2 regions of the Levilactobacillus sp. LN180102 genome follow, and region 1 is predicted to be linked to the other one. Evidence: predicted binding sites of a transcription regulator. Region 1 holds the regulator's gene; the other holds the start of a gene.
What was found. Region 1 encodes Rex, which represses fermentation and respiration genes when NADH is low (regulators of the CRP and FNR family bind a similar motif). Its sites were predicted from a motif close to TTGTGAANTANTTCACAA; they were not measured.

Region 1 (16,019 bases):
GTTAGTTCACGTTTAGCATCACTTAATTCCATCATGTTGGGCTCCTTTTTTGTGTTATTTTAAAGACAAAACGAGGTCGGAAAACTTCCCGCCTCGTTCGTCGCCCGTTTAACGGGTAATATTCTGTCGAATTTCAGACTTCATGAACAAGCGCGTTGCATCATAGTCGATATCTGAAATCATTTCTTCAAACATCCGGAACCCATCCTGTTGGTATTCAACCAATGGATTCAACTGACCATAACCCCGCAGACCAATTGATTGCCGTAATTGATCCATCGCATCGATGTGATCAGTCCAGTGCGAATCAACCACCCGCAGTAACACCACTTTTTCAAATTCAAGCATTTGTGCTGGATCATAAAGTTGTTTTTGCTTTTCTGCGTACACGTCTTCTGCCAGTTCCATAAAGAAGGCCTTAATTTCGTCGGCTGATTTGTTCTTCAGATCATCCAAACTAATCTTATCTGGTGAGACCATTGCAGAAATACCGAAGTCTAAGAGTGTATCCAAATCCCAATCACTTTGTTCACCTTGCGTATGCAGACTAACGACCCGATCAACGGTCCGTTTAATCATTGGCATTAATACCCACTTCAGCGACTTATCCTGATTGATGACTTGGTTACGTTCACCATACATAACATCCCGTTGTTGGCGCATAACATCATCATATTGCAACACGTTCTTCCGGGAATCATAGTTATTCCCTTCAACCCGCTTTTGCGCTGATTCAACTTGCTTAGTGATCATCCGACTCCGAATGACAGCATCTTCGCCATCAACGTTCATCCGTTCCAAGAAGCTCTTGACCCGGTCAGAACCAAATCGCCGCATCAAATCATCTTCCAAGGACAGGTAGAATTGCGTCATACCAGGATCACCTTGCCGACCTGAACGGCCTCGAAGCTGGTTATCAATCCGCCGTGACTCATGACGTTCCGTCCCAATGACGGCCAGTCCACCGATTTCCACGACGCCCGGTCCCAATTTAATATCAGTTCCCCGACCAGCCATGTTGGTGGCAATGGTGACAGCCCCACGTTGACCGGCATTTTGGATGATGTCGGCTTCCTTCGCATGGTTCTTCGCGTTCAAGACCACGTGCGGAATGTTTTCTTCATCCAACCGTTGTGACAAATACTCAGACGTTTCCACGGCCACGGTCCCGATTAACATCGGTTGACCCTTTTCGTGTAGGTCCTTGATTTCCTTAACAACGGCGTTAAATTTCGATTCCAACGTTGGGTACAGCAAATCCGGTTCATCGACCCGGACAACTGGCTTGTTCGTTGGCACGGAAACAACTTCCATGTTATAAATTTCTCGGAATTCTTCCGCTTCGGTCTTAGCCGTCCCGGTCATCCCAGAAAGTTTCTTGTACATCCGGAACAAGTTCTGATACGTGATGTTAGCCATCGTCTTGGTTTCTTCTTGAATCTCGACGCCTTCCTTAGCCTCAATCGCTTGGTGCAGGCCATCAGAATAACGCCGACCATCCATTACCCGACCCGTAAAGGAGTCAACGATCAAGACTTCACCATCTTGAACCACGTAATCCTTGTCACGTAGCATGATAAAGTTTGCCCGCAACGCTTGGTCCATATGGTGGGTCAAAGCCGTGTTGTCCGTATCGTACAAGTTCTTCAAGTTGAAGTACTTTTCAGCCTTTTCGATCCCGGTATCCGTCAACGCCACCGTCTTAGATTCCAAATCGATCTTAAAGTCATCTTTTTCATGTAACGTCTTAGCAAACCGGTCAACACGCCGATAAAGCGCACTTGTCCCTTCGGATTGACCAGAAATAATCAATGGTGTCCGCGCTTCATCAATCAAGATGGAGTCCACTTCATCGACAATCGCAAAGTTCAATGGTCGTTGCACCATATCTTCTTTGTAGACCACCATGTTATCCCGCAGATAATCAAATCCAATTTCACCGTTGGTGGAGTAAGTAATATCTGCTTGGTAAGCTTCTCGCTTTTCTTCTGGTGATTTTTCGGCTGAGTTCAATCCAACCGTTAACCCCATCCAATTATAGAGCTCACCCATTTCAGTAGCATCCCGTGCAGACAGGTATTCGTTAACCGTTACTACGTGCACCCCTTTGCCTGCTAAGGCGTTCAGGTAAACGGGCATCGTGGCCGTCAAGGTTTTTCCTTCACCGGTTTTCATTTCAGCAATGTTACCTTCGTGCAGCACGATGCCCCCCATGATTTGCACATGGAAAGGATACAAGCCAAGCACCCGCTTAGCACCTTCACGAATAGCCGCAAAGGCTTCAGGAAGCAGGTCGTCCAACGTTTCGCCGTCTTGGTAACGCTGCTTAAACTCAGGCGTTTTCGCTTTCAGATCATCATCTGAAAGTTGTGCGTAGTCGTCCGCATAGGCGCCGACTTTATCCGCTAAATTACTGAGGCGTCGTAAAGTTCGGCGATCACTTTCGACCCATCGTTTCAAAATATTTGGCATGTGAGAATTCCCTTCAGTACTTTTAAAATAAGTCTATTTAAAGTTACCCATTTATTTACAATAAATCAACCTACATTCTACCACTATCCGGGCCAAGATGAAACAATTCCCCCACGACCGCCCCCGTTAAACCGCTTTCTTCCGCCATAAATCGACAAAAAAGCACCGCGTAAACGCGATGCTTCGTAAACTGATTTTACTTATTCAGCGTCGTCAGCTTCAATTAAGCCATACCGACCATCATTACGACGGTAAACGATACTAATTCCGTCAGACTCGGCATCTTCATAGATGAAGAAGTCGTGACCCAACATGTCCATTTGTAAAACAGCTTCTTCAGTATCCATTGGCTTCAATGAAACCCGCTTAGTCCGGACAACTTCTAATTCGCTACCTTCAGCCGGCTTATCACTTTCGGAAGTTTCTGTTGAGAAGTCAAGATTCTTGTAACCCTTCTCCCGTGACTTACGGTTGACTTTGGTCTTGTACTTGCGAATTTGACGTTCCAACTTGTCCGTAACCAAATCAACACTTGCATATAAGTCAGGAGAGGTCTCCTCTGCCCGTAATGTCAAGTATGGGAGTGGGATTGTTACTTCAACCTTCGCCGTCTTATTTTGGTAAACCTTCAGGTTGATGTGCGCAATTGCCTCAACATTGTTGTCGAAATATTTCTCCAACTTGCTGATCCGTTTTTCAACGTAATCCCGGATTGCGTCAGTAACTTCGATGTTTTCTCCACGAATATTAAATGTGAGCATAAAACTTCTCTCCCTTCAACCGAGATCTCTCGGCTTGCTTAGCATTAGAAGGACCACTCTTCTAATATGCTTTGCTTACTATTATTATAATAGAAAGCGTGACCAGACACAATTAATCTAATTATTTTTTCCGCTCTAACGGGCTAAGGTCAAGCTAGTAACCGCTTTCGCCCCGGTCAAATTAATTTGCGTTGCGGCATGCCGCAACGTTCTTCCTGTGGTATACACATCATCCAACAACAAAACCCGCTGGCCGTGACACAGGTCTTTCGCCTGTGGCGCTAAGGTGAAGGGCTGGGGAGTTAATAAGCGTTGCGCTCGATTTTTGGCCGACTGTGGCGTCGCTTTATCTTGGTCAATCACTTGTAGGACCTGGTAGTAGGCTTGACCGGTCAACCAGCCCGTCACCTGATTGAATCCCCGCGACTGCCAAGTCGATTGAGCAATCGGAATAGGTACCAATATGTCATAGGTTAATTGGGTTAACGCCGTCGCTAACGCCCGTTGTAGCACCCGTTGCAGTGCATAGTCGCCTTGAAATTTATACTGCTGCATGTAGGCTTTCATCTCAGCATCATAACAGTATAGTGCCCGATTGACCAACGGCTGATCCCAGCGTTGGCAATCCTGACACAACTGACAAGTCGTCTGTTGGCGCCCACACTGGGGACAATGCTGACCACTAATTGGCGATAACCGCCCCTGACAAGGAACACAGATGTCGGGTGGGGTTACCGGGCCCCAGCGCCAAAACTGAGCCAACGTCAGGGACGTCTTCAAGGGACGCTGACACCAAACACAGACCGTCATGGCTGCCCTCCCTGACGTCTACCTTGCCAGTTGAGGCGCGCAATCATTCCCCGCGCCGCGCGGATAGTTTGCGTATGCGTTTGACAATAACAAATAACGCTACCAGTTGGGTCCTGACTGCTCCGCCCGACACGACCGGCGATTTGCACTAGCGCTGCAGTGGAAAAGATTGGATCGTCGCCGCCCAAAATCAGGACCGCGATCCCGGGAAAAGTCACGCCCCGTTCCAAAATAGTGGTAGTCACTAAAAAAGTTAGCTGTTGGTCACGCATTGCCTGCACCTTGGTCTGGCGTTCAGGATCACTAGCATGGACGGTAGCTCCACCAGAAATTCCGGCCAACTTTAACGCCCGCTCGACCAGCACCAGATCTGCCACATGTGGCACAAATATCAAAAAAGGCCGTCGTTCGGTCAAGAAGTGCTGAATCTGGCGTAAAACCACTGCTGGTAAGCCACGTCGTTGCAGTCTTCTACGCCATTGCCAGGTCACTTGCACCTGAATTTGGGGCAGCAAATGGCCGTGATACCGCAAAGGTACATAAGTCACTGTCAATTGGTGGCGCGCGACTTGCCGTTGTAAGCGTTCATCGGGTGTCGCTGTTAAGTATAAATGACTCCCCGAAGCCTTTTGCGCGTGCTGAATGGCTTCTTGTAATAGCGGGCTCATCGCTAAAGGAAACGCATCCACTTCATCAACAATCACCCAGTCAAACGCAGCCTTAAACCGTAATAGCTGATGCGTCGTGCAGATAGTTAGCTGACAATAGCGGTACGGCTCTAATTGATCACCATAAAGAACGGTCTGTGTGATTGCTTGGAAGGCCTGACGTAACCGTGGTGCTAATTCCAAACAGACATCGACCCGCGGCGATGCCCATGCCACCCGCCATCCCCGTTGCAAGGCCCATGCTAACGCCGGATAAACAATTTCCGTCTTTCCTGCCCCAGTCACTGCCCATAATAAATGATTGTGCTGTGCTCGCATCTGGGTCATCACGTCTTGGGCGGCGGTCCGTTGTTGCGCACTTAATTGCCCCGACCAAGTTAGTGGTGATTTTGCTAACATTGAAAACCGGTTGGGCTCTGAAATAGTGTATAATTTATGTTGTGACGTCAACCGGCCCATTTGTAAGCATTGACGGCAATACCATGTGCCATTAGGTAATTGATCCTGTGGTCGTAACCACTGCCAGCACCGCTGACACTGTTGTCGTTGTCCCACCCTTTTAATTGCCGGTTGCGCAACAACGTTCGGCAATTGTGGTGGCCCTTCCAAGGGCACTTGCCGGCCAAACAACACGTCATCTTCTATCATTTCGGGGCCTCCTTTAAGTCGTTATGGTTAACTCCGCAGCGCCCCGTCAATAATTTTTAAGGATGTTTTTGATTATGGAAACAGATTATCTAACCATTCGGACGAATGGTACGCACGAGTTAGAAATTAAAAAATCACGCTTTATTGCTGACCTAGGACGGGTTTCAACCGAAGAAGAAGCAAAGGCATTCATCGCTCAAATCATCGCCCGGGAACCTAAAGCAACCCACCACTGTTGGGCCTACCTACTAGGCGATCACGATGATGTTCAACGGGAAAGTGATAATGGTGAACCGTCAGGAACAGCTGGTGTTCCCATTTTAACGGTTCTGCAGCGTAATCACCTGCATAATACGATTGCCGTGGTCACCCGCTATTTTGGTGGCATTAAGCTCGGTGCCGGTGGTTTAATTCGGGCCTATAGTAATGCCACCTCAACCGGTATTGAAGCAACCGGTGTGGTTAAGCGGGTCCGGCAGCAAGCCCTTATTTTAACCGTGGACTACGCGAATTATGATCGACTGAGCCCCTACCTCACTGAGCAAAACATTACTGTCTTAGGAACCGATTATGCAGCTGCGGTAACCGTGACCATCGCCGTCGACTTGGCAGCCGTCAGTGCCACTCAAGGCGCCATTCAGAATTTATTAAGTGACCGATTAACGAGTCGACTCGGCGACATTGATTACCATGAAGTTCCGGTTGAGGTTAATGCTAGTCGCCATGTAGACTAACATCCAGATATAAAGAGGCGCCCCAGAAGTAACTTCTGAGACGCCTCTTTGGCTTAATCTGAATTTTTAGAGGTTAACTTCTGTACTACGCGGTTAATCCAATGCAACAACGGTTGTCGATTAGACCCAACCAATCCGATTGCCTCCACAAAAAGCTCTAGGCCAACTAAAATCGCAATGGTCAGTAAGACTGACCCCCAGATGGTCGACAACGGATATAGCAACGAAATAAACGAGAAAATTAAGGCAATCCCATAAATCACCAAAACCGTTTGTCGATGGGTAAGCCCTAGTTGCATGAGCCGGTGATGCAAATGGTGCTTGTCTGCGTGTGAGATCGGCTGGCGATTCAAAATTCGCCGGATCATCGCATAAACTGTGTCAGTAATTGGCACACCCAAAATAATCACTGGGATCACCACGGAAATAAAGGTGACGTTCTTGAGCCCATACAACGAAAAACAGGCAATCATGAAACCGATAAACTGTGCCCCCGTATCACCCAAATAAATGCGTGCCGGGAAAAAGTTATAAGGTAAGAAGCCCAACATTGCCGCCACTAAAGCAAAGATCATAATGGCAACCCATGTATTGGCAACGTTCAAGAAAAATAATCCAGTAATACCAGTGGTTGTCAACGCAATGATGGAAACCCCGGTCGCTAAACCGTCCAGTCCATCAATGAGGTTAATCGCGTTCACAATCGCCACGATCCAAAGCAACGTAATGGGTAACGCCAGCCAGCCAAAATGCCAAACACCGATGAACGGTAACGTTAAATAACGCATCTTGACGCCGGCAACAAAATAGACTTCTAAGGCGGCTAATAATTGTCCCAAAATTTTTTGCTTTGGCGACAGTTCAAAGACATCATCAATCATGCCTTCAGCCACAATTATACATTCACCGCCAAACAACCCCCACAGTTGCTGTGTGGGCATCTGATCGCGTAACAAAAACATCGTTGAAAATGTAAACGCAATGAAGATGGCTAGGCCACCTAACGTTGGCATCGGTACTTTGTTGACCCGTCGCTGATTAGGTTTATCCACCGCACCAATTTGAAACGCAAAGCGGCGCACAAACGGGGTTAGGACCGCGGAGATAATCATGGTAGCAAACAAGCTAACAATAATCTCAAATTTCATAAGGTGTCCTCTTTCTTTTCATTCCTTTTGCTAATTATACAAATCTCAGAATTTAAACACAACCGCCATTTGCGAGTTCTACTTAAAAATTTAACCAGATAGTGGTACTTTAAATAATTCACAAGGGTTTACGCATTTCGCTTGTGAAGTATACTTCATTTGCAAAAGTTTGTGTAAGCGTTTCCTTAACGCCTATACAGGCTATTTCGTGCACAAGTGTACAGTCAAATGCCCTTAATCCGCAGATTTCTCTTGTGCAAATCGCCTAAAAGCCATATAATAAGATTGTGTTATTGAGAAAGGTTTCACATTTTATTTGTACCTATGCTATTTATCCTATTTCCTTGTGAAACCTTTCCTCGTTGATCGTCACTATTGGTTTGTATTTCGAAAGGAGATTTTTCTATTGGCTGCTAATGATAAAACACCAAAGACAGAAACGGCTGAAGAAGAACAAGCTTCACCCATCTTAATTCAAATGGGGATCTTCGCTGCCATCCTGTTTGTTTCCAGCCTAATTTCCCCACTGTTCCCAGCAACGTTCCCCGTACCAACTCCTGTGATTGGTTTAGTTATTCTCTACATCTTATTAGCCACTCATATCGTGAAGTTACGGAACGTCGAAAAATTTGGGGACTTCATGATCAGTTTGATTGCCTTTCTATTCGTACCATCTGGTATCCAATTAGCTGCTAACTTGGATATCTTGAAGGCTGAAGGGGTTCAAATCGTCATTGTTGCCTTGATTTCTACGATTGTCCTTTTGGTGGTTGTCGCTTACACGACTGCTGGCTTTATCTGGCTTCGGAAGAACGTTTTCCATCGTGACGTTAACGTCGAGGAATAAACCGTTCGCTTCTACCTACTTTCACTAGAAAAGGATGAAAATTTATGATTACTTTAACAGCAACCGCCCACATGGCAGTTTGGGGCAAATGGCTCGGTGACGCCTTAGGGACTAACGCCGCTGGTGCTTCTGCCGGTAATGCTTTATTTGGTATTTTTCTATCATTAATGGTCTACTTAATTGGCCAATGGTTATTCAAAATCGGTAAGGGTTTCTTCTTATTCCAACCCCTATTTGTTGGGATGGTCTTAGGGATCTTCGTGCTTTACTTAATGGCTCACGCCTTCGGGACGGATACTGCAACGTTCTACAAGTCAGCCTACCTGCCTGGTGGGAACATTATCTTCTGGTTCCTGAACCCAGCAACGATTGCCTTCGCCATTCCTTTGTATCGGCGGAATGATGTGGTCAAGAAGTTCTGGCTAGAAATTATTCTTTCCTTAATTGTTGGATTGGTTATTTCACTGTTCGTCATTTACGGTGTATCGAAGTTGTTTGGTTTGGACAACATGGGAATTGCATCAATGTTGCCACAAGCTGCTACGACTGCGATCGCAATGCCAATTGCCGGTGCAATCGGCGGGAACACGGCGATCACTGCAATGGTCTGCATCTTGAACGCCGTTATCATCTACGCCTTGGGTGACTGGCTCGTTAAGTTATTCCGGGTTAACAGCGATCCTATCGGTGCCGGACTTGGTTTAGGAACTGCCGGTCACACGGTTGGTTCTGCTAAGGCCTTACAACTTGGTTCCATCCAAGGTTCAATGGCTTCCATCGCTGTGGTTATCATCTCGATTGTCGTTGACATCGTGGTACCACCATTTGCATCAATGATGGGCTTGTACTAAAACTAATTTCAATCTAAACACCGACCTAATTGAGGCCGGTGTTTTTCTTTACACTTAAAGCTCACTTCTCAGCAGCCTGACGTCCCCTAATTAGCCGGTTAAGCTGATAATTGATAGCTTATGCCAGAATCGGTTAAGGACTTACGCTGAGCCAATTAGGCCGTCTCTTCGCTGCATGTTTTCCGGCATTAAAAAATGGGACCACCAGCCATTAACGCCTGGTGATCCCATTTTATTTTGCTGAGTAACTGAACTACTCTTTTAAGTGATAATTATAAGTTGAAACAATGATGTTTTCCCGTGAGTTTAAAATCGCCCGTAAACGTAATGCCGTTTGGTTATGCAAAACGTTCTGCCAAGGATGCCGCGGTACAAATTGCGGTACCAACACAGTCGTTGTAAAGTTACGCTCAGCAGCCCGTTTCGCAATCACATCACAGAAACGCAGGGTTGGCGTTGCAATTGACCGGTACGACGAGTGAATATCCACGAAACGAATATCTGGAAACTCTTCTTTAAACTCTTGCGCCGTCTTATGTTCCTTCTCTGGGTTCTCATCAAAGGACACATGCATGGCAATGACATAATCACCAATTGAGCGGGCATAATTAATGGCCCCAGTTGTCACCCGAGTGATGTTGCTAACCAAGACAATGACGGTTGCCCCATCGTACTCATGAATATCTGCTTTTTCCTTCGCTGCCACCCGCAATTGTTTGGCGACATTATGGTAATGACCGTTGATTCGATAAAACAGCAATAAAACCAGTGGCATGATGATGACGTATGGCCACACGTTGCCAAAGTGTAAGAGGAGTAATAACACGACTAGTCCCAGTGAAATCCCAGCACCGATTAAGTTAATAAATGCTTTGCCTAACCAGAAGCCCTCGCGCTCTCTAAACCAGTGAATAATCATCCCTGACTGCGATAGCACAAATGGCACGAAAACCCCTAATGCATATAAGGGAATCAGTAGTGTCGTTTGACCATGGAAGATGAAGATTAGGACAATTGCCCCAACGGCCAATGAAATAATCCCGTTAGAGTACCCTAACCGATCGCCACGGTCTAGGTAGGCGTGTGGCAAGAACTTATCTTTGGCCAAATTATACGCTAGGATTGGAAATGCTGAGAACCCTGTATTAGCGGCAACCGCCAAAATCAGGGCCGTTGATAATTGCAACAGATAATACAAGACACCGTGACCAAAAACGCCAATCCCAATCTGGGAGAGTACCGTTTGATTACTTTGAGGACGAATCCCCATGTAATAACTTAAGAACGTAATCCCAGCAAAGAAGATTGCCAAGATGCCGGCCATAATTGCTAAGGTTGCCGCCGCATTGTGTCGTTTAGGCTCCTTAAAGTTAGGAACGGCATTACTAATCGCTTCCACCCCAGTTAAGGATGATGACCCAGAAGAAAAGGCCCGAAGGAACAGCAACAGTGTCATCCCTTGTACCGGTTGACCCACTGATGCGGCCGCATGGTAGGTAATATGACCACTAACAATGTTATAGAATCCGACCCCAATCATCACAATAATCATGAAGATAAATAGGTAAACCGGAAGGGTTAGAAATGATGCCGATTCGCGCATCCCCCGTAGGTTCAGCAACATAATCCCAATCACAATCAGCACCGATACTAGCACCGAATACGGATACAGGGCCGGAATCGCTGACGTAATCGCTTCAGTCCCCGAAGTCGTTGATACCGCCACTGTCAGCATATAATCAACCAACAGCGACCCACCAGCGACTAGTCCGGCTGATTGCCCCCAATTCGTGCTAGCCACCACATAAGCGCCACCCCCAGAAGGATAGGCGTGAATGATTTGCTGGTAAGAAAGCGTGATCGCAAATAACAGCACCAACACCAAAGCAGCGACCCACAATTGATAATAAAGGGCTGCCGCCGACAACGTGATGAGGACGGTTGTGATTTGCTCAGTACCATAAGCCACGGATGATAACGCATCAGACGACAATAGGGCCAACGCCTTAAACTTCGTTAGCGCCTGACCGCCTTCGTCCATGGTCTTGAGGGGTTTTCCAATTAAAACCCGCTTTAAATAACGCCACATGACTATTTACTCCTTATCTCCAATAAAAATGAAAGCGGGCCGTAACCCGCCAATAAGTGCACATTTACATCACATTTGAATGTGTGGTAAGTCTACTACAACTAGCTCCACATTACCACAATTCAAGCAGTTCGCAACACCCGAATGTGTTTGCGAACTTTTCTATTATCCAGCAAACGGCCTGAGAAATAAAGGGTTGATTTTCACTTTAATTTATTGCGCCCCTATTATTGACGGCATGACTGAGTTAAGCACCGGTCTGACTGTGTTTTAACGACTGGCTATTTTCTAGATTTTTATCGCTAATGACAAAAAAAGAAGAATCCTACCAAATTTTGGTGGATTCTTCCTTCACTTTAATGCTTAAAATTTATCCATTGATGGTCGACGCTTACATCATGCCGCCCATACCTGGATTAGCTGCTGGTGCAGCTGGTGCTGGATTGTCTTCTGGCTTTTCAGCCACAACGGCTTCCGTCGTCAACAACAAAGCAGATACAGAAGCAGCGTTTTGCAGAGCAGAACGGGTTACCTTAGTTGGGTCGGTAATTCCCGCAGCAACCATGTCTTCGTACTTGTTGTCAGCAGCGTTGTAACCAACACCTGGCTTTTCACCCTTCAGGTGTTCAACCACAACAGAGCCTTCAACACCGGCGTTTTGTGCGATTTGACGAACAGGTTCTTCCAAAGCACGTAAAACGATGTTGATCCCGGTCTTTTCGTCGCCTTCAGCTTCAAGCTTAGCAACGTCACCGATAACATTGATCAATGCGGTACCACCACCAGCAACGAAGCCTTCTTCAACGGCAGCTCGAGTCGCGTTCAGGGCATCTTCAATCCGGTACTTGCGTTCCTTCAATTCGGTTTCAGTAGCTGCACCGACCCGAACCACAGCAACACCACCAGATAACTTAGCTAAACGTTCCTTCAGCTTATCACGGTCAAAGTCAGACGTGGTGTCTTCAATTTGGCCCTTGATTTCAGCCACGCGAGCAGCGATTTGGTCCTTAGAACCAGCGCCTTCAACCACCGTGGTGTCATCCTTAGTCACGTTAACCTTTTGGGCTTGACCCAATTGATCAATCGTCGTGTCCTTCAGGTTCAAGCCTAAGTCATCGGTAATCACAGTCCCACCAGTCAAAACGGCGATATCTTGCAATTGTGCCTTACGACGATCACCAAAGCCAGGTGCCTTGACTGCGACAACGTTGAACGTTCCACGCATCTTGTTCAAGACCAAGGTTGGCAAAGCTTCACCCGTGATATCATCAGCGATGATTAAGAGTGAACGGCTTTGTTCAACAACTGATTGCAACAATGGCAAGATGTCTTGGATGTTGGCAATCTTCTTGTCTGTGATTAAGATGTATGGGTTGTCAAGGTTTGCTTCCATCTTATCATTATCCGTGACCATGTATTGTGACATGTAACCACGGTCGAATTGCATCCCTTCAACAACGTCTAAGCTCGTATCAACCCCACGGGATTCTTCAATGGTGATAACACCATCGTTACCAACCTTTTCCATGGCGTCCGCAATTAACTTACCAGTTTCTTTACTTGCAGAAGAAATGGAAGCAATCTGGGCGATGTCATCTTTAGTCTTAACGTCATGAGACATCTTGTGCAAAGCATCAACAGCGGCACCAGTCGCCTTTTCAATCCCACGACGGATTCCGACTGGGTTAGCCCCAGCGGTAACGTTCTTCATGCCTTCGTTAACGATAGCTTGCGTCAATACAGTCGCCGTAGTGGTCCCATCACCAGCAATATCGTTGGTCTTGGAAGCAACTTCGGAAACGAGCTTTGCGCCCATATTTTCAAAGTGATCTTCTAATTCAATTGCTTTAGCAATTGTTACCCCATCGTTAGTGATGGTTGGGTTGCCATAACTTTGTTCGAGAACCACGTTACGCCCCTTAGGTCCTAAGGTGGTCTTAACGGTGTTCGCTAATTTATCAACACCAGCAAGCATCTTGCTGCGTGCGTCTTCAGAGAACTTCAATTCTTTAGCCATAATTCAAATTCACCTCATATTATTTTTAATTGTCTCTTAGATCAGTGGGAAAGGCTTAGTCGATAACGGCAACTAAATCCTTTTCGTGTAAAACAAGGTAAGTCTGGCCGTCATACTTTACTTCAGTACCAGCATACTTATCGAACAATACCTTGTCGCCAACCTTAACAGTTGGGGCTACCTTGTCGCCATTGTCTAACACACGACCATCGCTCACAGCAACGACGTTTGCCGTTGATGGCTTTTCTTGCGCATTACTTGCTAAAACAATGCCGCCAACCGTGGTTTCTTCTTCTTGTGGTTGATCTAAAATGACGCGGTCTCCTAATGGTTTTAACACTTAAATCCCTCCAATAAACTTACTTTTTAGCACTGTTAGCACTTGACTAACATAAGTGCTAATCAACAATATCTAATATATGGTTTTTCCCAGTAAAAATCAAGGAATTTGACAAAGTAATTCGCCCATCTTTTTCATGACAACCAAAAAGTCGCAATCACAATCGATTACGACTTCCAATTATTCTTTGCTATTATAATGTTCCAAGAAGTAAATGAGTGTTTGCAACTCATTAGTCAAATCAACGTTTTGTACGCGGACATCTTTTGGTACCGTGATTCGTAGCGGTGTAAAGTTCAAGATTCCTTTGACGCCACCGGCAACGGCGTCATCCGTAACAGACTGGGCGACATCGGAAGGAACGGTTAAAATAGCCACTTGAATCTGTTGTTCTTCCAATTGTGTCCGTAAATCCGTCATCGGATAGATAGGGACGCCACTTTGAATGGTGTTGGCAATGGTCTCATTAACATCAAAGGCCGCACTGATTCGCACATTGCCATCCTGATGAAAATTAAAGTTTAATAGGGCATGTCCCAGATTCCCAACCCCAATTAGGGCCACATTAGTTAGCCGATCCTGATTCAAGATTTTCTTAAAGAACTTAATCAAACTCTCAACGTCATAGCCATATCCCCGTTTGCCTAAGGCACCGAAATACGAAAAATCACGCCGAATAGTCGCTGAATCCACCTTAACGGCTTCAGATAGCTCTGTCGATGAAACCCGTGTTTTATCCGCGTCCAACAGGATATTGAGATAACGGTAATAAATGGGTAACCGTTTCGCTGTGGCGCGAGGAATTTTTTGTTCTGTCAAAAAACGAGACCTCCTAATCAACCCTAGTCGTCATCACCAATTGGCAACAACGCTTTCTCTAAAATTGTTTACTGATTGTGAAAATTGCTTTCTTATAAATTATAGCATAGCCGCCCGCTTTGTGAAAGAATTTGCAAATATTTTTCACAATTATTTCAGAATTTCGGTCTGCTCTAAGAATATGCTAAAATAGACCCATGACTTTTAAACGGAAAAAGGAGGTTTAGTCACTGTGATTCTCTTACAAGTACAGCAGGTCACTCGCCGCTTTGGCGCCAGTGTCCTCTTTGAAAATGTTAGTTTAGATGTCCCCGAACACGGGCGCGTGGCCTTAGTTGGCCGTAACGGTGCCGGCAAATCAACGCTGCTTAAAATGATTGCTGGTGAAACAACGCCTGATGAAGGCCAAATTACCACTAAGCGTGGATTGACGATTGGTTATCAAGCCCAAAATGCCGGTCTGGCTTCCAGTGAGACTGTTTGGAATGAGATGCTTAGTGTCTTCGCTGAAGTTCGCGCCATGGAAAATCGCATTCACGACCTTGAACAGCAAATGAGTGATCCGACGGTGATCGCCGATACGGAACAGTTCCAACAAATCAGCGCGGCCTATGATCAATTACAACAGGACTTCAGTGACCATAATGGTTACGGCTATCAAGCTGAGATTCGCGGCGTTTTATATGGATTTGAGTTTGGTGAAGCTTACTATGACAAACCCATTAATGAACTCTCCGGTGGGCAGCGTACCCAATTAGCCCTAGCCAAACTCTTGCTTGAACGACCCGACTTGCTCATTTTAGATGAACCGACCAACCACCTGGACGTAGAAACCTTGACTTGGTTAGAAAGTTACCTTCAGGGCTACTCAGGTGCCATTTTGGTTGTCTCCCATGACCGGTACTTTCTCGATCACGTTGTCAACGACGTCTACGATATGGCCCATGGTGGCTTGGTTCACTACCCCGGCAACTATTCCCATTACATCACTGCTAAAGCTGAGCGCTTACGCCAGGAATGGAAAGAGTACGATAAACAACAGACCGAAATTTCTAAACTCGAGGACTTTGTTAACAAAAACATTGTCCGAGCGTCCACGACTAAGCGGGCTCAAGCGCGACGGAAACAATTGGAAAAGATGGACCGAATTGACAAGCCCGAGGGTGACGAAAAGGTCGCCCGTTTCCAATTTCAGCCACACCGTCAGAGTGGTAACGTCGTCTTAGATGTTGTGAACGGTGCAGTGGGCTACGACCAACAGATCCTCTGTGCCCCCGTTAACTTAGACATCAAAAAGCACCAAGCGGTCGCCATTGTGGGGCCTAACGGCATTGGAAAATCAACGCTTCTCAAAACCATTTTGGGACGTCTCCCCGCCATTCAAGGACAGATTATCTTTGGGACTGGTGTGGACACTGGTTACTATGACCAGGACCAAGCCACCCTGCACGAGAAAAAAACGGTGCTCCACGAACTTTGGGATGATCATCCCACGACCCGCGAAGGCGATATTCGTTCAATTTTGGGTAGCTTTCTCTTTACCGGTAGTGATGTTGATAAAAGCGTTCATAGTCTCAGTGGGGGCGAACGGGCACGCCTGCTATTGACCAAGTTAGCACTTCGTCACGATAATTTCCTAATGCTCGACGAACCGACTAACCACTTGGACATCGACAGCCGCGAAGTCTTAGAAAACGCTCTGAACGAATTTGATGGCACGATTCTATTTGTTTCCCATGACCGTTATTTCATCAATCAAGTCGCCACGCAAGTCGTTGAACTCGGTCCAAAGGGAACGACCCGTTATCTGGGCAA
Region 2 (16,019 bases), on a different contig from region 1:
GTTACAATGGTGGTGGCGTCTTTTCATCCGTATTACCCAAAGCAGTCCCCACTTTCTTTGGCAATATTGGTAATCCTGACGGTGACGGCTTTGTGGAGTACAGTAACGGCACACTAGTTACTGATTCCTTGCTCAACATGAAATATTATTTCCAGCAGAACCAATTAGCAGGCGCACTCAGCGGTACCAGTATCTTACCGGCTTCATCTAATAAGGCAGATCTCGCCGATTACCAAAAAATCAGCAGTGACCACTGGGCAACAACCTACAAAAACCAGTATGCCCTTCCTATGGGCTATGCAGCCAATCAGCAAATTCTGACTCTAAAAAATAAAACCGCTGATCCAACACAGTATCAGGCTAACTGGCTAGCCGCATTAACCGGCAATTCCCAAGACAAGCAGTTATATACCGCTGAGAATTTTGATCAAGTCACCTTCCAAAATATTAATCAGCAGACTAAAATAACGGGCGCCGTCTTGCAGAAGAAAAACTTACTAAAGCCCGGCAAGATTACCTTGACCTTCACGCCGACCACCAATGATGCCTACTACTTCACTTTCGGATCAACTGTAAATCCGGACAACGCGACCTTTATCTTGAATGGCAAGACACTCAACCAATACAAGACTTACCGAAATACCATTTTGGTTAGTGCCGCAGACCACGCCAAGGGACACCAACAAAAGTTAACCATTCAACTTAGCAAAGGCTCCCTATGGTTGGATAACTTCACGCTGTATCGTTTAAACACTCCTCGTTTTCAGGCTGCGATTAATCAACTGAAGACGCAGCCTTGGCATTTGACGACGCACACTAGTCGTTACTTCAAGGGCACGATTACCAGTAAACACGCTGGGCAGGTCCTGAACACATCTATCCCATATTCCCAGGGGTGGCATGCCACAGTCAACGGTCATGCCGTCAAGACTTATAAAACGATTGGCATGTTTACCGCGGTCAAATTACCTAAGGGTAACAGTACCGTCACGCTCGCCTATTGGCCACCTCTGCTTAATGTGGGACTGCTGATTAGCGGTGGAACGTTCATTATTCTTCTCGGCGGTTGGTGGTTCTCTCGCCGCCACCAATAATTTAGTCCATTATAAAAACGCATGACCGCAAAAACTGGTCATGCGTTTTTTACTAGTGATCTAATTCCCCATTTTCCGCATACCGATAAACGGGGCCATCCGTTTGCGCATCGTAATCGACCGTCAGATCATAACCAACAAAGAACCATTGGTCACCTTCCGTAATGTAGTAGGTTACGTCGTCCTTTTTTTCTGCAACGATTGGATGGCGGGGGTGATCATCCGGGGTCATTCCCAGAGAAAACCCTTGATGGACCGGCGTTTTTCCGTAAACTTTACCGAAAAAACGAATGCCGCGGCCGGTCATTCCCATATCCTCACGAAACCACTTACTTGCTGCATCAGTCACCGTAATTTTCATATTGATAGGACTCCTCTTTAGCAAACTATGAATCCGGTTTCAACCTTATTTATACCACTTTTGCCGGGTATCTGGCAAGCAGCTTTTCACAAACTCTTGTCGTACTTTTATTATGCCTGATTTCATTCTAGTTAGCGACCTATTTGCTCAGCTGACCGCAACACCATTGATAAGTTACCGCCAACTAACCAGCAAAAAGGCCCTTAATTCAATCAATTGTATCTAGCAAATAACGATTCTTTCGCGGTTGCATACATCAAAGGTATAAAAAAGATTCAGCCCCTTTAACTAGGGCTGAATCTCTTAAATGCTTTTAGTCGACCGCAATCACTTTCACGGTCATGTCACCACCAGGTGTTGGGAAAGTCACTGTCTCACCCACACGGTGCCCTAATAACCCCTTAGCAATTGGCGAATCGTTTGAAATCTTACCAGACATAGGATCTGCTTCAGCAGCCCCTACAATGGTATATTCTTCTGGTTCGTCATCGTCTTCTTGGAATGTTACCTTTTTACCAACGGTGATTTCGTCTTTGTCCGTATCATCATTGTCAATAATCTGCGCGTATTGAAGCATTCGTTCTACCGTACTAATCCGCGTTTCTAACATACTCTGTTCATCTTTGGCTGATTCGTATTCAGAGTTTTCTGATAAATCACCATATGATCGGGCAATCTTAATCCGATCGATCACCTTTGGGCGTTGCACCATTTTTAAATCTTCGAGTTCGGCTTCGAGCTTTTCCTTACCCTCTTCAGTCATTGGATACATTTTTTCTTGTGCCATACTGGCCACCCCTTTTACTTATCTTTTTTATTTTGAACGAAACGTTCCGTCCAACTTAACTTATCACTTGTAGAAAAGGTTAGCCACGCTGGGCTAACCTGTCTTATTCTATATGCTTGTATCAGGATTGTCAAAAACTTCTTTATTACCGCTAGCTTCTAGAATTGCACGAATTTTTGTAACCAATAAGTCAATGGCAACTTGGTTCTCGCCACCCTCAGGAACGATTAAATCAGCGTAACGTTTGGTTGGCTCAACGAATTGGTGATAAGTTGGTTTAACTGTCGCCAAATATTGCTGAATAACTGAGTCCAGTGAGCGGCCCCGTTCATTCATATCCCGTTCGATTCGGCGAATAATCCGAATATCATCATCCGTATCAACAAATACCTTAATATCCATCAGGTCACGTAGTCGCTCATCATCTAAGATTAAGATACCTTCCAAAATAATCACATCACGGGGTTCCTGATGAATCGTCTTATCGCTTCGCGTTGACAACGTGTAATCATAGACCGGCTTTTCAATTGGCTCATAGCGCAACAATTGCTTGAGCTGCTTAATCAACAGATCCGTATCAAAGGCCAATGGGTGGTCATAATTAACTGCGGCCCGTTCCGCCATTGTCATGTCTGATTGATCATTGTAGTAAGAATCCTGCTGTAAAATCATAATAGAGTGGCCAATTAATTGATTAAAAATGGCCCGACTAACAGTCGTCTTACCACTACCAGACCCCCCAGTAACCCCAATAATGATCGGTCGTTTCTTCTCTGCCAACACTGTCGCCGTCCTTTACTTATTATCACTCGCAAGTGAACTTGTCTTTTCTTGATGCTGTGCGTAAGTCTTAGAGAAGTAAACCTTCCCCGTTTTGGTGTTCGCAATGAAGTAATAGTATCCCTTGCTCCGATCCGTTGGATGCAAGACCGCTTTAATTGACGAAACACTTGGGTTGTCAAATGGACCTGGCCCGTATCCTGTATGGATATACAAATTATATGGAGACTTCACTTTTAAATCTTTATACGTTAACGTCTTTTTCGTTGTCTTTAACGCATACTGGACAGAAATATCAGATTGAATGGCCATCCCCGCTTTAATCCGGTTCAAGAACACACCCGCAATCTTATTCCGATCTGCTTGGGTAACCCCTTCGCGTTCCACTAATGAAGCCAACGTTAAGACTTCTTGAACTGAGCGCTTCTGTTTCTTAATTGTGGCGTAGTTTCCTTGCAGATTTTCATCCGTTTTAGCAACCATTTCTGTAATCAATTGCTTCAAGGTCATCTTTTTGCCAGCCTGATACGTCGCTGGTGCCAGGTAACCTTCCAACCGATACCGAACATTTTTCGCCCTTTTAGCGGAACTTAATAGTTGCGGATAGCGAGCTGCTAACTGATTGAAGAAAGCTTTATCCTTCATTAGGCTCAAGAATTCTGCTTTGGTGAAATCCGTTTGAACTGGAATTGCTGTCGCAATCTGATCAATCGTTTCTCCCTCACGCACCAACACGTTGCCGGATGTACTTTGGATAGGTTCTGAAGAACCTCCCTTTTGTAATTGCATGGCAATTTGTTTTAGTGTCATTGATGGTTTTAATTGATAATACCCGGCACGAAAATTAGTGTATTTATTGGACTTCACGTAATAGTTAAACACCATTCCGCTTTTAACTACTTTTTTATCCTGTAAAATTTGCCCAATTTTATTTGATGTTGCGCCCATGGGAACGTGGACTTGCACCACTTGGTTATTACTGCTGTCCATCGGCTTCAACGACGATTGAAAGTAGTGATAACCAATAACGCCAATCGCCACCGCCAAAATAACCAGTAGACTGGCTACCCCAATAATGATCCGACGACCAAACGAGCGCTTTTTTCCCGAATCTTGTCGTGATGGAATAGGATCCTTACCATTATCCAACATATTTCCTCCGTTCTATGCCATAATCTTCTCTATTATACAGAAATTTACAGTCCGCGGGAATACGTAAACGTGACTTTGATGAAATTGTAATCTTTCACTTGCATGCCTCGTAAAAACGCGGTTAGCCCTCAGGCCAATCGCGTTTTATTACCAGAATTAACGAATTTCAGCACCTAATTCATCTTGAAGCCGCTGGGTAACCTTGTCAAAAGCTTGGTTCACCGCATCGTCCACTAACGTCGCATTCTTGTCCTGATACGTTAAGGTGTAAGCTAAAGACTTCTTGCCTTTAGGAACCTTCACACCATCGTAAACATCAAACAATTTGACGGATCTCAGGTAAGCACCGCCACGTTTTTCAATCAACGCCATAATTTGTTCGTTGGTAACCTGATTGTCTACCAGCATGGCAATATCCCGTGTGATTGCTGGATAACGGGAAATGACGTCGTACTGATTTTCCTGCTTAGGCATGTCAATAATTGCCTGTAGATTCAGTTCAAAGACATACGTAGCCCCAATCTTAAACTGTTTGGCCACAGTCGGATGAATTTGCCCCATAAAGCCAATTCGATGGCCATGCACCAAAATATCTGCCGTTCTTCCGGGATGCATATCAGGCATATCCGAATTAGCCACGTAGGTAACGTCGCCGTTAACCGCCATATCTTTCAGATAAGCCGCAACGATACCCTTGACTTGATAGAAGTCAACTTCTTTTGCCGGCTGATCCCAAGCTGCTGGTAGCAGTGTCCCCGTAATTGCGCCGGCAATGTGTTCCTCTTCGCTAGGACGCTCTGTATCCGCTTCACGGTAAAAGACTCGGCCCTGTTCATACAACGCCACATCTTTAACTTTGCGGGCCGTGTTATAAGCAATGTCATCTAATAAGCCCGTAATAATATTCATCCGCAATACCGCATGATCCACACTCATTGGCCAAGCCAAATGGGTGGGTTCGCTGGCCCGCATCATGAACATATTCGCTTTATCTTCCGTTGTTAACGCGTACGAAATCGCCTGATTTAATCCCAGTCCTTCTAGTGAGCGACGAGTGGCCCGCATCAGTTTTTGTGCTGGCGTCAAGGCCCCCATGGTCATCCGTCCCGTTGGCAAAGTTGCTGGCAACTGGTCGTAACCATAGATCCGGGCAATTTCTTCCAAAAGATCAGCTGGAATATGAATATCATTGCGCCGAACCGGTACCGTCACGGTCAATGTCTCTCCGTCAATCGCCACCGTACAACCTAGGCTTTCGAGAATATGACTAACTTGTTCCATAGCCAAAGTCGTACCCAAAACAGCATTGATTCGGCTGAGTGTCAATGTAATCACAGCTGGTGCTGGAATGTTAGCAGCCGCAACCACGGTTCCACTTTGAACCTCACCATCGGCCAACTCGGTCATCATCTGTGCAGCTGCATCTAAGGCTTCTTGTACACCAGCTTGATTGACACCACGTTCAAACCGTTGTGAAGCATCCGTGTGTAAATGGTGCCGTTGCGCAGCCTTACGAATGTGGTCATGCTCGAAGACAGCCGCTTCAATGGCTACCGTGACGGTTCCCTCACTAATTGCGGTATCCAAGCCACCCATGACCCCAGCCAAGGCGATTGGCGCGTGTTCATCAGCAATGACAATATCTTGTGGATCTAACTCATGTTCACCTTCGTCTAGCGTTGTTAAACTTTCACCAGTTTGTGCCGTCCGCACGTAAACATCTTGTCCAGCAAACTTATCGTAATCGAAAGCATGCAAAGGTTGACCATACTTCAACATAATGTAGTTCGTAATATCTACAACGTTATTGATTGGTCGATAACCCGCATTCCACAGCCGGATCTGCAACCACATTGGGCTAGGCGCTAATTTAACTTGCTTAACCAAACGCATGCGATATTGCGGTGCTAACTGGTCATCAACGTGAACCGTCAATTGATCGGCAACTGCCTGACCAGCTTCTTTAACCGCTGGTTGTTCTAACTTAACGGGTTGATCGTAGATAGCTGCCAAGTCATGTAGTGTGCCATAAAGACTTAACATGTCCCCACGGTTAGGCGTCACATCCAAGTCAATTAAGCTGTCGTTCATACCTAAGTAATCGTAAATGTCATCCCCAGGCGTCGCGTCAGTTGGCAAAACATAAATACCATCAGCGTAAGCCTTAGGCACAACATCTTCGGCAAACCCAATTTCCTGTAACGCACAGATCATTCCCGCAGATGGGACTCCCCGCATCTTGGACTTCTTGATCTTAACGTTGTTGGCAATCCGTGAGCCTGGTAAGGCCACGATGACGTTCTGACCCGCGGCAACGTTCGGCGCCCCACAAACAATCTGTAAGGGCTCGTCTTCACCAACATCCACTTGGCAAATGTGCAGATGATCGGAATCGGGATGGGCTTCTAAGGACAAGACGTGTCCTACCACGATCTTCTTCAGGCCATCACTAGGGGTGGTCACGCCATCGACTTCCACGGAAGTGCGTTCGATTTTTTCCGCCAAATCAACGGGTGAAACATTTAAATCCAGGTATTCTTTAATCCAATTATATGAAATCTTCATAGTTGGCGGTTATCCTTTCTTCGTGAATTGGGTCAGGAAACGAACATCATTTAAATAGAAGTTACGGATATCATCAACCCCGTACTTCAGCATGGCAAACCGATCGGGACCAACCCCAAAGGCAAAACCACCATATACATCTGGATCAACGCCGGCCATCTTTAAGACATTAGGGTGCACCATACCAGCACCTAACACTTCAATCCAACCAGTGTTTTTGCAAACGTTACAACCCTTTCCACCACAATTAAAACAGGTAATATCGGCTTCCACAGAAGGCTCCGTAAATGGGAAATAGCTTGGCCGTAACCGCACGTCAAACTTATCACCAAATAGTTCGTGGGCCAAAACCTGGAGCGTTCCCTTTAAATCAGCCATCGTAATATGCTTATCAATCACTAAGCCTTCGACCTGATGGAATTGATGTGAATGGGTCGGATCATCCGTATCTCGCCGATAGACAACGCCTGGAGAGATCATCTTTAATGGTCCCTGACTAAAGTCATGCTTTTCCAACGTCCGGGCCTGCATTGGTGAGGTCTGCGTCCGCATCAAAATTTCCTTGGTAATGTAGAACGTATCCTGCATATCCCGTGCTGGATGGTTCTTAGGCAAGTTCATCATTTCAAAATTATACTTGTCCTCTTCAACTTCTGGACCGCTCAGCACTTGATAACCCATTCCCAAGAAGAGGTCCTCAATTTGATCAATGATTTGCTGAATAACGTGCGGCTCACCTTTAGCAACCGGCGTGCCTGGCAAGGTAACATCGATAGCTTCCTTAGCCAGACGGGCATTTAGTACGGCATTTTCCAATTTTTCTCGCCGTTTAGTCAATGCTGCCGTTAAGTCATCCCGAATTTCGTTGGCAAAAGCACCAACCTTAGGTCGTTCTTCAGCGTCTAAATCCCGCATACCACGCAACACCTCGGTAATTGGACCCTTTTTACCTAATAACGATACCCGCACTTGATTGACGTCTTTTAGGTCAGTCGATTTTTGAATCTCGGCTAACCCACGTTCATGCAGTTCGTTTAATTTATCTCTCAACGACATAACGTCATCCTCCATTTCTAACTTACTTTTTAGACAAATAAAAAAGCTCCGTCCTAAAACTAGGGACGAAGCATCGCGGTACCACCCTGATTCAGTTAGGGATTTCATCCCCAACCACACTCAGTCGTGATAACGGTCACGTACCGGAACACCTTTTCACAACAACTAAGTTGCGTCCTGGCGACAACTCAAGAACTGAATTCACCTATCGCTTTGAAGTCTGCTCACAGTCTAGGCAGACTCTTCCTGACAAACCGTTCCGGTTACTACTTTTCTATCATCGTTTTTAACTATTACTTCAATTAGCCTAGCGGATTTGGCCGCAGAAGTCAACTACTTCTGGTTCTCCTCAAGCGGACAAGACCACTTGTCAGACCAAGCATGAACCGCCGCCATCACGGGAGCAAATTCTTGGCCCTTCTTAGTTAACTCATATTCAATCAAGGAACTATCAGGAAAAGTTCGGCGTAAAATGACACCGTTATCCTCTAATTCCTTTAGTCGCTCAACCAGCACTCGATCACTGCATCGCGGCACATTTCGCGCTAAATCCCGAAACCGTTGTGGTCCTTCATGCAAGAGGACATCGATAATCAAGCCATTCCACTTCTTTCCCAAAAAGGAAAAAGTTTGTTCAAAGCGGGGGCACAATTCAAAATCGATAGCCGTGTCTGGTGCTTCTGTCGTCTTCTTTGACATCATTTGCATATTTGTCTTGCCTCCCATCCAGATTCCTTGGAAACTAGGCGTTAGGCGTTACCTTGTCCATCAAGGCTTCCATTCGCTTACGGGCTGGTCCACAGAATTCGTAAACAGCTTCATAATCATCCACCAACGATACAATCGCGCTTTCTCGATACTTCGGCATCGCCAGCGTCGCTCCCCACATGTGTTTAAGGATAATATCCTTTTCCATAGGGCTTAGATCCGTTAACTTTTCGGCATTGCGTAAGGCAACCCGAGGATGAATAAACGCATGCGAGCCTAAATTAAACTTCGTCGTTCGCCAATCATAATAAAACAAATCGTGTAATAACCCACCCCGTGCAGTGGCCCGGGTATTCAAACCAAGTTTCTTCGCAACTAAATAACTATTATACGATACCGAAATGGAGTGATCCAAACGGTTAGAGTGATGATGCTGGGTGTAATTCGCCAGGCGTTGGACCGGCTCCTTTGCCAACAAGTCAGAAACTAAAGCAAGGTACTCGGGGTCATCACGCCAAGTAAGTTTGGTCATAGAATGCTTCCTTTTCATTAAAATTATGATTTTCAGTCTCTCAATTACCCTATATCATACTGTCTTTTAGACAAAATGCAACCAAAATGGCCTATTTCTCATCGGGTTTACCTTTTCTTTATGATTAACCCACTAATCGAAACATCACAACACCGGCAGCCACGGCAACATTTAAGGACTCTGCCTGTCCTTTAATAGGGATATATAGATTTTGTGTCGTTAAACGTTGCAAGTCTGGTGCCATACCGTTGCCCTCATTGCCCATGACAATCGCACCATTCGTTAAAGCTGGCACGTCACGATAGTCTTGCGCCTGTGGATCTAAATTAGTTCCGTACACTGGCAATTGTCGGGCTGTAAAAGCGCCAATCCAATCATGTAAATCGGCCTCTACCAATTGAATGTGAAACTGACTTCCCTGCATGGCTCGTAAAACCTTGGGCAAGAAACGGCTGGCGGTTCCCTTTCCAAACACAACGCCGGTTAGGCCCGCAGCGTCGGCTGTCCGCACCATCGTTCCAATATTACCAGGGTCTTGTACGTAGTCTAGAAACAGCCAAGCCCCCGTCGCAGTTTTAGGATCAATTGCAGTCTCATCTGGCATCGGAGCCGTCGCAAAAATGCCCTGAGGCGTGCCAGTATCCCCAATTGTCTTAGCCAGACTATCCGTTAGTTCGTAAATGGGAACGTCAGTAGGCAAGCTATCTGCATGGGCACTTAACTGCTCAGCAGTCCCCATAATTGCCGTTAAAGGTTGTTGCGCCTTAATAGCCTCTTGAACAAGATGCCAACTTTCCAATAAATAAGTCCGTGTGGCCTTACGCCCTTTTTTGCTGGCTAAGGATCGCCATTCCTTGACGCGCCTATTTTGACTAGACGTAATTTTTTCTTTCACGATAGTCCCTCGCTTTAAGTTATTTCATCTAGTTTACCATATCCGATCAATAACCGGCAGTTGTATAATGAGATAAACGCATTTTTAATCGGGAGGGCATCGTCTTATGGAAACACAAAAAATTCTGGTCAGTGGTCAAGTGCAAGGCGTTGGGTTCCGCTGGTCGGCCACACGACTAGCCAAACAGCTGACGCTAACCGGTACTGTCCGCAATCTCGCTAACGGACAAGTTGAAATCATTGCCACTGGTGAATCTGCAACCCTACAACAATTCTGTCAGCAGCTCAAACATGGCTTATCCCCCTGGATTAACGTGATGACGCTGACAACCCACTCAATCCCAACCCACCAATTTGCCGACTTCCGGATTATTATTTGAAAATGGCCGGTAAATCAAGTAAGATGTTTGATGTTAACGGCGTTCGCGCCGCTGGGAGCAATTAGGCTCTACATCGTTATTTAAAGGGGTTCAAAACAACATATGAAAATCTCCAAAAAAGTTACGGTTACGACCGCCTTGGCGGCCATGGCCCTCTTCTTGAGTGGCTGTGTGCAAACCAAGAATGGTAAACCTTATGGCTTCGTTTACGATTATCTGGCCGTACCTGGACAACACGTGATGGATTGGCTCGCCCACATCTTTGGCGGTAGCTATGGTTGGGCCATTATTATCTTAACCGTGATTGTACGAATGGTCTTATTGCCAATCATGGTTCGTCAAATGCGAAGTGCTACCGTTCAGCAGGAAAAGATCTCAATGATCCGGCCACAGATGACCGCCTTACAGAAGCAACAAAAAGCTGCTAAGACACCGGAAGAACAGCAGGCTGCCAGTCAGGCTATGATGGCTTTGTATCGTAACAATGGCATTAGCATGACCGGTGGAATTGGCTGCTTACCGCTTCTGATCCAGATGCCGATCTTCGCCGCACTATATGCAGCTATCCGGTACTCACCAGAACTGTCCAACACTGTTTTCTTAGGAATTCCATTAGGAAAATCTAGCTGGATTCTTGCATTATTGTCTTTCCTCTCTTACCTACTACAAGGATACTTGTCCATGTTGGGGATGCCAGAAGATCAAAAGAAACAAATGCGCATGACATTATTGCTATCACCAGTCATGATTCTCTTCTTCACAATGAGTTCTCCAGCTGGTCTTGGCTTATACTTCTTCGTTGGTGGGTTGTTTGCCTGTCTACAAACATTGATCATCAATTTCTATCGACCACGAATTCGTCGCGAGATTAAGGAAAAGATGAAAGACCAACCGGCTCCGGTTGTTGCACCTGTCGTCAAGCCAACACCGACAGTCACAACCCCCAAACCAGTTAGTCAAAAAAATCGTAATCGTAACGCCGGAAAACAACAGCGTCATCGATAATCAAAAAAAGATCGCCGACTTTTTGTCGACGATCTTTTTTATTCTTTCTGATATGATTGTTAATAACAATAAGCCATTTCAAAGGCATTAAATCTGATCCCCAGCCATTCGCCAATACAACGATTGTTAGTAACAACAAGCTTAAACACTAGCTCATTAACAGATTTTGTCGAACACCACTTGGGACTTCTTGTCGCGCCGTTGCTGTCCAAGACTCAACATTTTGGCCTTTCGTCTTAATTTTCAAAAAACGTTGTGGTTTTAACCGCCATTGGGCATCGAACATTACAATACGGGTCTGTCCTCGATCATTATAGGTTGTTAATCGATAAGTGTATTCCTTTTCACCAGCACCCCCAGTAAACTGACGAACTGGCTTTGTCGTGGTGAGTGCATAAACCGTTTCCGGTTTAACCACCGGATTAACATTATCCAAAGCCATTACCAATTCTGAATGCTTATTCTTCGTAAATTGTGGTAACCAAAACAAACTTCCCCCAACAACGACCACGGCACCGACCAGTAACCACAAAAAGCCTTTGACTAATTTCATAGCAGTTCCCCCTATTTAGTTAGTTACTATAGTAACTAACTTGTTGTTAACAGCATACTTGAATCGTCATTACCTGTCAATCTCTTTACGATTTTATCGTATAAAAAATCCGATTTAAGTCAACTAAACTCAAACCGGATTTTTTATTTTATTCAGATTTCGTTGAATCCTCGCTGTCGTCCACTAACAATTCTGATTGGATTCCTGGAATGTCATTGGCCGCTTGCGTTTGTTCTTTTTTAGCATTAAGCGCCTGTGCCGCTTCCGGTGACAAGATTGGTAATGAAATTCGGAAAACAGACCCATGCCCCAAAGCACTCTCAATTGTGATTTGGCCATGGTAAGCTTCGATTAACCGTTTGGCAATCGCTAAGCCGAGGCCATTGCCCCCTTTGGTGCGGGAACGCGCCTTATCTACACGATAGAAACGATTAAAAACCCGCTTGCGATTCTCTTGCGAAATGCCCTCACCGAAGTCCTGAACGGCCACTTCAAGGTTTCGCAAGTCACTTTCGTACGTCAGATGAACTTCCTTACGTGTTTGTGAGTACTTAACCGCATTATCCATCAAAATAATAAGAATCTGTTCCAAATGATTCCGATAAATTTGCGCCTGTAGTGGTTGGTGAACGTCATCATCCAAGATAAACACATAATCCGGGTGGATCATCTTGAAATTATCGAAGACCTGCTCAACCACTTCGCTGACATCCGTCACTTCATTAGGGTAATTAACCTCAATTTGTTCCGCTCGTTGGAGATCCAGCATCTCTTGAACCAAACTCTTCATACGCTTGGTTTCTTGTAACGAGGCCTTGATCGACTCATCCAAAACTTCTGGATCTTCCTTACCCCAACGATCCAACATCTCCATGTGTCCCTGAATGATCGCCACTGGGGTTCGTAACTCGTGCGAGACATCTTCCACAAATTGTTGCTGCTGATCCATATAGCGCTGTGTCGTATCCAGCATGTCATTAAACAAGCTACCTAGATCACTTAGCTCATCTTGATGATGCATCTCGGGCACTCGCTTATCTGTTTGTGGATCTTCACGTACCGCGTGAATTGTCTCCCGAATTTCTTCAACTGGCCGTAGTAAAAAGGTTGCTAGACTATAGCTCAGCACTGCAGCGGCTAAGCCCGCCATCAGCCCTAAGACCACCTCAACCTGTAACAATTTGACTTGCGTGGCACGATAATCTCGCAAGTTATCTGTCACTTGAACATAGCCCAAAATGCGATTACCTTGCTTAGCTCGAATTGGTGACCGTCCCACTAAATTCTTGCGACCAGACACCGTCTGAGTAGAAATTGACTGTTTACTAGCCCGCCGGAATGAGACATCCCCTTGCCGTGTCGCAAAGAGTGACTGTCCATCGGCATCATAAACCGTTACGGCCTGACTATCACGGGCTAAACTAGCAATCACGGCATTGTTATAGGGCGTCGGCTGCTTGGTCGCTGACACAACTGCTTGGGGACGCAACAGCTGGTTAACATTAGTACTTGTCAGTTGTTTTTGACTGTTCAACTTTTCTACAACAACGTTCAGTGTGTCCGATACGTGAGTTTTTTCCTGACGCATCAACACCGTCATAAAGCTGTTAAAAATCAAAAAAACAATCGCAGCAAAAATAACCAAAACACCAAATGCTGTTGATAGCGCCCACTCCCACTTCAAAGAAAACCGAAACCCGGCCTTCTTAGGCGCAACACTATCACCAGTTAACTCAGGGGTTTTATCGGTTTGGGTCACGACCGCATCACGTACCCTGTTCCACGGACCGTTTGAATGTAGCTCTTCTGGCCAGGAACATCAATTTTATTGCGAAGATACCGCACGTAGACATCAACCACGTTGGTTTCTACTTCTGATTCATAACCCCACACTTTGGTTAACAGGACATCTCGCGCCAAAACAACATTGATATTCTCCATCAAGGCTAATAACAATTCATATTCGCGTTTAGTCAGGTTAATGACTTCGTCGCCCCGACGTACGATGCGGTTTTCCTTTTCAATTGTAAGATCCTTGAACTTAACCGTCGTCTGTTTGGTACTCTTCTGCTCACCCTCTAGGTGAATTCGCCGCAATAGCGCCCGAACACGCGCTAACAGTTCTTCAATTGCAAATGGCTTAACGATATAGTCGTCTGCGCCATGATCTAATCCAGAAACCCGATCAATCACAGAATCACGCGCCGTCATCATAATGATTGGCGTACTCTTAACCTCACGCACGCGGCGAGCAACTTCGATCCCATTCAATTCAGGCAACATTAGGTCTAGCAAAATCACATCAAAATCCTGTGACAAGGCTGCTTCCAGGCCGGTTCGACCATTAAACTGCACGTTGGTTTCGTACCCTTCATGCTTTAACTCCAGTTCAACGAACCGGGCTAGGTTTTTTTCATCTTCAATAATTAAAATTCGGCTCATTACACGTTAACTCCTCTGGCTAATTCGCGGCACCCACTGTCAGCAAAAACACTAACAATGGACGTCCGATTCTCATTTCAACATTTAATTTTATCATATTTTCTCATAATTGTATGCCAAAACTCCCTACCCACTCACATTTAACTGAAACATTACCTATTCATCACTGTTAGTCGCTGTCTTTTGAAAAATTAACAACCGGTTGCATTCGGACGATAATATTGCTTCTGAAAAAGTGATTAGTCATTTGCTTCACATTTATATACTTTTCAGATCAACCAATGACTGCTGTTATATAAGCTTTTTTCGTTCATCTTAGGAAAAACGTAATACTTTTTGTGCAAAATTTCACTTGAATATTACTTCCTTTGCAGTATACTGATTCTTGTAGACGAAAAGAAAAGGAGTTTTTTTCATGAAAGCAGCAGTTATTCGCGATTCAGTTGACGGTTACGTTGATATTAAAGATGTTACGCTCCGCCCAATTACTCACGGTGAAGCTTTAGTTAAAATGGAATATTGTGGGTTATGTCACACCGACTTACATGTGGCTGCCGGAGACTTCGGTAAGCAACCTGGTCGGATTATCGGCCATGAAGGTGTTGGTAAAGTCATTCAAGTCGCTGACGACGTCGATAACTTGAAGATTGGCGACCGGGTTTCTGTTGCCTGGTTCTTTAAGGGTTGTGGCCATTGTGAATATTGCCTAACCGGTCGCGAAACGCTTTGCCGGAATGTTCAAAACTCTGGTTTCACAGTTGATGGTGCGATGGCTGAAGAATGTATCGTTGATGCCAACTACGCCGTTAAGGTTCCAGAAGGTTTGGACCCAATTGAAGCCACTTCATTAACTTGTGCTGGTGTAACCATGTACAAAGCCTTGAAAGTCGGCGAAACTAAGCCTGGTCAATGGGTGGAAGTTGTTGGTGCCGGTGGCTTAGGTAATCTGGCTATTCAATACGCTCACAATGTCTTTGGTGCCCACGTCGTTGCCGTTGATGGTAACCCTGATAAGTTAGCTGCTGCTAAGGCTAACGGTGCTGAAGTATTAATCAACCGGCATGACGGTAATGTCGCCGAACAGATTCAAGAAAAGGTCGGTGGCGTGGACAATGCGCAAGTAACTGCTGTTAACAAGGATGCCTTTACCCAATCCGTTAACGCCTTGAAGCCAGATGGTAAATTAGTTGCCGTTGCCCTTCCTCAAGGCGACATGGAATTAAACATTGCTAAGACCGTCTTGGATGGTATTTCCGTTCGCGGTTCACTGGTTGGAACTCGTCAAGATCTTGCCGAAACTTTCCAATTTGGTGCTGAAGGCAAGGTTCACCCAATCGTTAAAACCCGTCGTTTGGACGAGGTTAACGATATCATTGATGAAATGAAGAATAACCAAATCGTTGGCCGAATGGTCGTTGATTTCACGAAGTAATTTCGACTTAAATTAATATTTGAATTAAAAAAGCAATTCTGAAAAAGTCATTTTCAGAATTGCTTTTTTTAGTTATTGGTCCTCAAAAGATAATGACATGTCGTGGCCTTTTTTACGCGGCATCCTAATACAAATACTTCAGTGCCTTTAAATCACCAGCAGACAGCTGGGTTAGCCCCTGATCAATTGGATACATCACTGATTGCCGACTCGAACTGTGATCGAGTCCTAACGCATGGCCCAATTCGTGGGTCGCCACAGATTCCTTAATGCTTTGA

Region 2: adhP (alcohol dehydrogenase AdhP) is a predicted target of Rex. The motif match lies at 14,646-14,663, and genes of this name have one in related genera.

The regions. Positions count from the first base shown of each region.
Region 1 is NZ_JBNIIX010000012.1:22,016-38,034, reverse strand. Features, by position in the region: one part of gene prfB (peptide chain release factor 2) at 1-32, opposite strand, end outside; gene secA (preprotein translocase subunit SecA) at 109-2,472, opposite strand; gene hpf (ribosome hibernation-promoting factor, HPF/YfiA family) at 2,673-3,233, opposite strand; gene ACP4IT_RS08385 (ComF family protein) at 3,369-4,043, opposite strand; gene ACP4IT_RS08380 (helicase-related protein) at 4,040-5,359, opposite strand; gene ACP4IT_RS08375 (YigZ family protein) at 5,434-6,093, shown strand; gene ACP4IT_RS08370 (glycosyltransferase family 4 protein) at 6,147-7,241, opposite strand; gene ACP4IT_RS08365 (CidA/LrgA family protein) at 7,648-8,088, shown strand; gene lrgB (antiholin-like protein LrgB) at 8,133-8,939, shown strand; gene ACP4IT_RS08355 (APC family permease) at 9,193-11,028, opposite strand; gene groL (chaperonin GroEL) at 11,420-13,045, opposite strand; gene groES (co-chaperone GroES) at 13,101-13,385, opposite strand; gene ACP4IT_RS08340 (redox-sensing transcriptional repressor Rex) at 13,566-14,204, opposite strand; gene ACP4IT_RS08335 (ABC-F family ATP-binding cassette domain-containing protein) at 14,437-16,019, shown strand, end outside.
Region 2 is NZ_JBNIIX010000001.1:203,895-219,913, forward strand. Features, by position in the region: gene ACP4IT_RS01100 (YfhO family protein) at 1-1,094, shown strand, start outside; gene ACP4IT_RS01105 (HesB/YadR/YfhF family protein) at 1,147-1,455, opposite strand; gene greA (transcription elongation factor GreA) at 1,769-2,242, opposite strand; gene udk (uridine kinase) at 2,351-3,025, opposite strand; gene mltG (endolytic transglycosylase MltG) at 3,038-4,174, opposite strand; gene pheT (phenylalanine--tRNA ligase subunit beta) at 4,331-6,739, opposite strand; gene pheS (phenylalanine--tRNA ligase subunit alpha) at 6,749-7,795, opposite strand; gene ACP4IT_RS01135 (winged helix-turn-helix transcriptional regulator) at 8,129-8,503, opposite strand; gene ACP4IT_RS01140 (HD domain-containing protein) at 8,538-9,035, opposite strand; gene ACP4IT_RS01145 (TrmH family RNA methyltransferase) at 9,160-9,930, opposite strand; gene ACP4IT_RS01150 (acylphosphatase) at 10,037-10,309, shown strand; gene yidC (membrane protein insertase YidC) at 10,412-11,314, shown strand; gene ACP4IT_RS01160 (YxeA family protein) at 11,463-11,867, opposite strand; gene ACP4IT_RS01165 (HAMP domain-containing sensor histidine kinase) at 12,016-13,626, opposite strand; gene ACP4IT_RS01170 (response regulator transcription factor) at 13,623-14,309, opposite strand; gene adhP (alcohol dehydrogenase AdhP) at 14,725-15,741, shown strand; gene ACP4IT_RS01180 (M57 family metalloprotease) at 15,866-16,019, opposite strand, start outside.